DNA from 2 places in the Steroidobacter flavus genome. Region 1 is predicted to be linked to the other one. Evidence: riboswitches for the same ligand, from Rfam matches in the RefSeq annotation. Region 1 holds a riboswitch; the other holds the start of a gene.
The links. A riboswitch is a leader RNA that binds a small molecule or an ion and turns the genes downstream of it on or off. The one in region 1 is predicted to bind cyclic di-GMP.
Positions count from the first base shown of each region.

Region 2: another riboswitch for cyclic di-GMP. It lies ahead of ACFPN2_RS12575 (fibronectin type III domain-containing protein); the one in region 1 lies ahead of ACFPN2_RS13160 (fibronectin type III domain-containing protein).

Region 1 is NZ_JBHSDU010000003.1:1,756,159-1,759,778, forward strand. Features, by position in the region: gene ACFPN2_RS13160 (fibronectin type III domain-containing protein) at 53-1,903, opposite strand; cyclic di-GMP riboswitch class I at 2,130-2,233, opposite strand; cyclic di-GMP riboswitch class I at 2,344-2,428, opposite strand; gene ACFPN2_RS13165 (fibronectin type III domain-containing protein) at 2,747-3,620, opposite strand, start outside.
Region 2 is NZ_JBHSDU010000003.1:1,631,317-1,634,936, reverse strand. Features, by position in the region: gene ACFPN2_RS12580 (DbpA RNA binding domain-containing protein) at 519-1,139, shown strand; cyclic di-GMP riboswitch class I at 1,591-1,677, shown strand; gene ACFPN2_RS12575 (fibronectin type III domain-containing protein) at 1,831-2,565, shown strand; gene ACFPN2_RS12570 (DUF885 domain-containing protein) at 2,632-3,620, opposite strand, start outside.

The sequences.
Region 1 (3,620 bases):
CCCGCTGCATTTGGGCGTCCTGCCCATCAGAAGAAATTCGCTCGGGTCGAGGTTACGGAATGGTCTTCGACCCGCCGTTCGACACGTCGCTTTCACCGCCACTGGCGTTGTAGGCCTTCACCGCGAAGTACCACACACCGGAAGTCAGACCGGTGACCGTGTAAGTCGACAGGCCGGCATTCGCGATCTGCACCGTCTGATCGAGGCTCGAGGCGCTGCGCCCGTACACCACGCGATAGCCCGCCAGGTTGGTCAGCGAGGAACCGTCGGTGTTGGTGGTCGGCGGCGTCCAGGACAGCGTGGCGCTGCCATTCGTCGCCTGCAGCACCGTGATCGAGAACGACGGCAGCGAGGCAGTCAGCGTGCCGTCGCTCACAGCGATCGCGATGTTTGAGTAGGTGCCCGCGTTCGCGGAGGTCGGCGTGCCGGACAGACGGCCCGTCGACGAGTTGAACGTCGCCCAGCTCGGACGATTCGTGATCGTGTAGGTCAGCGCGTTGCCATCCGGATCGCTCGCGGTCGGCTGGAAGCTGTAGGTCGCGCCTCCCGACACGGTCGTTGCCGGCGTGCCGCTGATCGTCGGCGCGCGATTGGTCGGAGTGGCCGCCGTGACAGTGATCGCGAAGGCCGGCAGCGTCGCTGTGAGATTACCGTCGGTCACGCTGATCCGAATGTTCGAGAACGTGCCCGCCGCGGTCGGCGTGCCGCTCACGCGTCCCGTATCGGCATTGCAGGTCGCCCAGGTCGGGCAATTCGTGAACGTGTAGCGCAGCGTGTTGCCATCCGGATCGCTCGCGGTCGGCGTGAACGAATACGCCGTGCCCGTGGTCGCAGTGGTCGCCGGCGTGCCGCTGATCGTCGGCGCACGATTTGGCGCCGCGCTGACCACGATCGTGAATGCCGGCAGTGACGTGGTCGTGCGGCCGTCGCTGACACCGACGGTCACTCTCGCATAGGTGCCAACATCGGTGGTCGCCGGTGTGCCGCTCAAGCGGCCAGTCGCGGTGCTGAAGGTCGCCCAGCGCGGCAGATTGCTGACGCGGAAAACCAGCGTATCGCCATCGGCATCGCTGGCGCTCGGCACGAACGAATACGTCTGCATCACCTGCACGCTCGTTCCCGGCGTGCCGGTAATCGTCGGCGCACGATTGTCGAGACCACGCACCTGGATGGAGAACGCCGGCAGCAGGACCGTGCTGGTGCCGTCGTTGACGCTGATGACGATGTTCGAATACGTCGCGACGTTGGTCGCACCCGGCGTGCCCGACAGCTGGCCGGTCGCGGTGTTGAAAGTCATCCACGACGGACGATTGGAAATCGAGAACCGCAGACGATCGTTTTCCAGATCGCTGGTGGTCGGTCGGAACGAGTAAGCCTGATCCACGATCACCGACGACGCCGGCGTGCCGGAAATCGTCGGCGGGCTGTTGCCCGACGGACAACTGGCCGAACACACCTTGATCTTGAACGTAACCGAGCTCGTGTCGCGACCGTCGGTGACGCTGATGGTGATGTCCTCGCTCTCACCGACATTCGTGGCTTGCGGAATGCCGCTCAGCCTGCCGGTCTCGGTGTCGAAGCTCGCCCAGGTGGGCTTGTTGGTGACGAAGTACTCGAGGAAGTCGTCGTCGTCGTCGGTCGCGAGCGGCGTGAAAGAGTAAGCCTCGCCCGCAGCCACCGTCGTGGGTGGAACGCCGGTGACCGACGGAGGCTGATTCGCCGGTGTCGGCAACGCCGGGTCGTCGGCGCCAGTGTCGCCCGCCGGCGGCTGCTCGCTGACGGCGCCGCCCGTTAAACTGCTGCCGCTATCGTCGTCGCCGCCGCCGCAGGCGCTCAACGACGCCGCAATCAAGGCCAGCAGCGCTCGCTGCAGGAAGGTCTTCCCGAAAAGTGTTGGAATCATTGCTCGTACCTTGGCTTCGCGCGCAACGACGACGGCCCGAAGACCGGCGTTGAGTTGCGTTGCTGTTTTCCGGATGTGATGCAGCCATCGCGGTCGAGACGCGAGGCTCGAAGCGCAGGGAAAGGTTGGCGCGCACGGGCTGGTGCGCTATCGGCAGCTCATTCGTTACACCTTCGCTCGTGCACGCGCTCGCAAGGGGCCTTGCGAACATCGTGTCGGTGGCGAAAGTGGCAACCCCGCTGTCATAGGAGCGCGGCGCATCGCACGCTGCGTTCCAGTAGACCGGAGGCTTTGCGTCCCCGCCTTTCGACGGGTTTGCCGATATCACTTTCTGCTGCTCCCTAGTTGGTCATGTTGACCCCGGGGCCGCGTGGCGCGATCGAACAGCAGCAAGGAAGGCGAGAAGGATGACGGCTAGCTCGGTGACGCAAGAAGAGCTGGCCGGCAACCCCGCTATCCCCAGCTCACGCTGTAGGACCGGAGGCTTTGCGTCGCCGTCTTTCGACGGTTATGCCCTGGTGAAGGGTTGTTCTGCCGGCTCTGCGTCTCTCACCGCTCTCGCTGCCGTGAGGCCGCGTCCAGTAGAGCGAATGCGATTCGACAAATTCCGATTGAACAAAACTTCGTGGTCGGGACGCAGTAAATCGTAGGAAATTTGTTTTTGCAATTGTCGGTGGCGGCCGACAGCACTGCGGTGGATTTGTCACTGCGAATTCACATAACAACGTCAGAATCCAGACGGCGCTCGTGTATGCGAGCCGATATTTAACAGTCCATAAAACGCAAAGCGGCGGCTGGATCGCTCCAGCCGCCGCTGTTTCATCAACGTTCTACCGTCGAGAGTTACGGCACGACCTTCGAGGAGACGTTCGAGTTCGAGCTCTCCGTGCCGTTGCTCGTGTAAGCGCGCACCGCGAAGTAGTAGGTGCCCGGCGAGAGACTGCTCAGCGAATACGTGGTGACGCTCGGGTTCGAGATCTGCACCGTCTGCGTCAGCGCGCTCGCGCTCGTGCCGTACGAGATGCGATAGCCAGCCAGGTTGCTCAGCGTGCTGCCATCCGTGTTCGAAGTCGGAGCAGTCCAGCTCAGCGTTGCACCACCGTTGGACACATCGACCACGTTGATCGCGAACGCTGCCAGCGAAGTGGTCGCACGACCGTCGCTCACGCTGATGGTGATGTTGGCGTACGAGCCGACTTGCGTGGCGCTCGGCGTGCCGGTCAGCTGACCGGTGCTGGTGTTGAACGTGGCCCAGCTCGGACGATTCGCGATCGAGTACGTCAGCGTGTTGCCATCCGGATCGCTCGCGGTCGGACGGAAGCTATAAGCGCTGCCCGCGTTGACCGAGGTCGACGGCGTGCCGCTGATGACCGGCGCGCGGTTGGTGGAATTGGAAACGACGATCGAGAACGCCGGTAGCGAAGTGGTCACACGACCGTCGCTCACGCCGATCACGATGTTCGAGAACGTGCCGGTCGCGGTCGGCGTGCCGCTCAACACACCCGTGGTCGTGCTGAAGCTCGCCCAGGCCGGACGATTCGTGATCGTGTAGCCGAGCGTGTTGCCATCGGCATCGCTCGCGGAAGGCTGGAAGCGATACGCGGTGCCAACCGTCGCAGTCGTCGCCGGCGTGCCGCTGATCGTCGGCGCGCGGTTCGCGGTGGACGTGCCCGTGGCATTCGCGGTGATGGAGAAAGCCGGCAGCGACACGACGTTC
Region 2 (3,620 bases), 120 kb from region 1:
GAAAGACCTGGTCGGACGCGGAGGGCGAGTCGGCCGGGCGTTCCGAGCGGAATGAGTGGCAGGAAGAGGTTGTCACTTCCGACTATGTCGCCGGCTTTTGGAAATCACCGAGCGATCCCTCGGCCCCCGCCGAACAGGGCCCCAAGCCCCTGAATCGCCGCGAACGCCGCGCCCTCGAGCGCGCCGAGCGCGAACGACTCGCAGCTGGCGGCGAAGCCGGCGCTGGAGGCGCAGTCGCCGCTGAAGGTGAAGTTGCAGGCAGAGGCGCAGTCGCCGCTGAAGGTGAAGTCGCCGGCCGAGGCGAACGCATAGGCATAGGCGAAGTCGCGGGCCGAGGCGAACGCATAGGCATAGGCGAAGTCGCGGGCGAAGGCGGAGGCGTAGGCAGAAACGAAGTCGCACGCGGAGGAGACGTCGCAGGTGGCGGTGAAGTCGCCGCGAATGTCGGCACGAGCGAAAGTGGCGACACCGGTGCTGTCGGCGAAGAAGCCGCGGCTGCTCGTGAAGCCACGCGTTCTGTGCGCGACGAAGACCGTCCGCGCGAAGAAAGCTCGCGTGAGCACCGGCCTTCCGCAGACGAAGCTCGGCCGCGAAAGCGTGCCGAGTCGCGTGACTTCAATGAAGGCGAGCGGCCCCGCAAGCGAGCGGAGGCGCGCGACTTTGGGGACGTTCGATCGGAGCGACGTGGGCCGGCGCGTGACTTTGGGGGCGAGGAGCGCCCGCGAGGGCGCGGGCAGGATCGTGACTTCAGCAGCGACGAGCGACGTCCCCGGCGTGGGGACGAGGAAGTCGAAACGTATCGTATCGAAGTCGGCCACGATCATGGCGTGAAGCCAGGCAACATCGTGGGCGCGATCGCCAACGAGGTCGGCCTCGAAGGGAGGCACATCGGTCGCGTGGTGATCCAGGACGATCACAGCTTCGTCGATCTGCCCGCCGGCATGCCCAAGGACGTCTTTCTCCAGCTGCAGAAAGTCCGCGTCGCCGGCCAGCCGCTCCAGATCAGCCGGGCCCTGAAAACCCACGTGGAAAAGCTCCGACGCGACCGTCCGGCGGGGCCGAAATTCCGTAAGCAGACCGATTCCAGAGGTCCCCGCTCCAGCGCCCGCCCGCCGCGCGACCCCAAGCGACGCCGCTGACAACAGCGGCTCTGCGACACTCCAAAAAGCAAAAAAGGCCTGCAAATACAGGCCCAAACGCACCGACCAACCAGCCGGTCGGTGCGTGCCTCAGTCCACTCTCCGCCCATAAGAAACATCGGCAATGTTTCCTCCGCCCGGACGGCGACGTCTGGATACAGCGACGTTGCCGCTATTCGCCGACAGGATTGAGGATCTGCCGGGGGTGGTTATGCTCCATCCCGCGTCGAGTCATTGGGTGCCTCTCCGATGGGTAAGGGGCCGCGAAAGCGCGAAACTGGCATCCACTGATCAATTAGAAGGGTTCGTAAGGAAAGCGAACGCCGCAGCGGGTCGAGGAAGTTGAAGCTTCTCGTCTGACTGAAATCCTGTGACAGCCGTGCCGGCTGTGCGTGTGAGTGCGCGCAGTCATCGGCGGTCACAACCTCGGATGGAATAAATCGAGGCTCGCTACCGTCAAGGGCAAACCCGTCGAAAGTCGGGGACGCAAAGCAACCGGTCTAAAGGGCTCACGCCCGATGACAGCGGGGCTGCCAAATTAGCGAGAGCAAACCGTGCCAGCGAGGCACGGGTGTTCTATGTGTACGCGAGTACACCGATGATTTGTCAGGTCGCCTCACAGTGACCGCGTCGCCCTTGGAAATTCACGTCGTGTGCGTAAGCGCCCGGCAGAAGTAACAAGGGTTATCAGATGCAGAAGGCGAATGTCGGCAAGTGGGTGCAGCGTGGCGGTTTGTTTGCGCTGGTGATGACGGGCCTCATGACCGCGGGCTGCGGTGGCGGCGGTGGTGGTGGTGGCAGCGGCACGAGCGCGAGCGCCAACAGCGCCAGTGGTTCCAACACGGCGCCGAAGATTTCAGGCACGGCGAGCACAACGGCCAGCGTCGGCAGCGCGTACTCCGCGACTCCGCAGGCAACGGACGCCGATGGCGACACGCTTGCCTTCTCGATCGAGAACAAGCCGGCTTGGGCGAATTTCAACACCGCCACGGGCGCGCTCACCGGCACGCCGACCGCGGCAGCCACGTTTGCAAACATCGTGATCACCGTCAGCGACGGTAAGACGACGGCTTCGTTGCCGGCCTTCTCGATCACCGTGGGCGCCGCCGGCTCGAGTGCCGGTTCCGATTCCAGCGCCGCGCCGTCCGAAGCTGTGGCTTCCGGCCCGAATGTGGCGCTGTCCTGGAACGTGCCGACGCAGACGGTCGACGGCGAGACGTTGCAGAACCTCGCGGGCTATCGCATTCACTACGGCACGAATCAGAACGCGATGGTGAATTCCATCGAAGTGCCGAGCGCCGGCTCGAACACCTACACGGTGCAGAACCTGAAGGCGGGCACGACGTATTACTTCGCGGTGCGCGCCATCACTTCGGATGGTGACGAGAGCGAGATCTCGAACGTGATCTCCCGCGTGATCGGCTGATTCATCGACTGCATCGTCAGCTGACGATGAGGGCTGGCGTCTTCGTGACGCCAGCCCTTTTTCTTTTTAGTTGGCGGCGGCGCCGGCCACATAACGGTCGACTTCGCGACCGAGCAATTCCAGCGGCACGCTGCCGGTCCGCAGTACGACGTTGTGGAATTGTTGAGGCGACCACTTATCGCCGAGCGCGGCGCGAGCCCGATCCCGCAGCTCGAGAATCTGCAGCTGGCCGATCATGTAAGAGCAGGCCTGCCCCGGAAACACGACGTAACGATCGACCTCGCTCGCTTCCAGGCCGTAGTCGATGGCCTGCTGACGCGTCCACTTCTTGGCGTGCAAGCCCGTGTCCACGACCAGCCGGCGAGCGCGGAACAACTGCGCGTCCAGCATGCCCAGCAATCCTTCCGGATCGCCCTCATACCAACCATTCTCGGCGACCAGTTTCTCCGCATAGAGCGCCCAGCCTTCGGACAGCGCGGAGATCCCGCCCAACACACGTGCCTGGCGGAACTTTGGAAGATCCGTGTTTTCCTGCTCGAGCGCGATCTGGAAGTGATGACCCGGCACGGTCTCGTGATACACCAGCGTGCGCAGACCGAACTTCGTCATGCGTTGCGGACGCAGCGGCATCTGGAAAATCGCCGAGCGCGAGCCATCGAGCGGCGCTCGATTGTAGTTCGCAGCGGCGCTGGCCTCGCGGAAGCGAGGGAACGGTTGTGCGACGACCGGTGACTTGGGCTGCAAATCGAACAACGTCGGGCTGCGCTTGAGCGCGTCGGCAATCATGCCGTCGATGTCGCGCATGATGGCGGCACGACTCGAGTCAGACGTCGGGTCCGGATAAGCCAGGTCTTCCCGCAGCTTTGCCGACCGCGCCGCCACTGAGCCTTCGGTGCGACCGAGCTTGCGGAAGATTGCATCCATCTCGCCTTCGATGCGCGCGACCTGTTGCAAGCCGATCTGATGAATCTCCTCGGCCGTGAGCTTCGTGGTCGTGAAGCGGCCGAGCGCGTATGCGTAAGCCTGATCGCCGCCTTCGAAGCGCCACAAGCCGG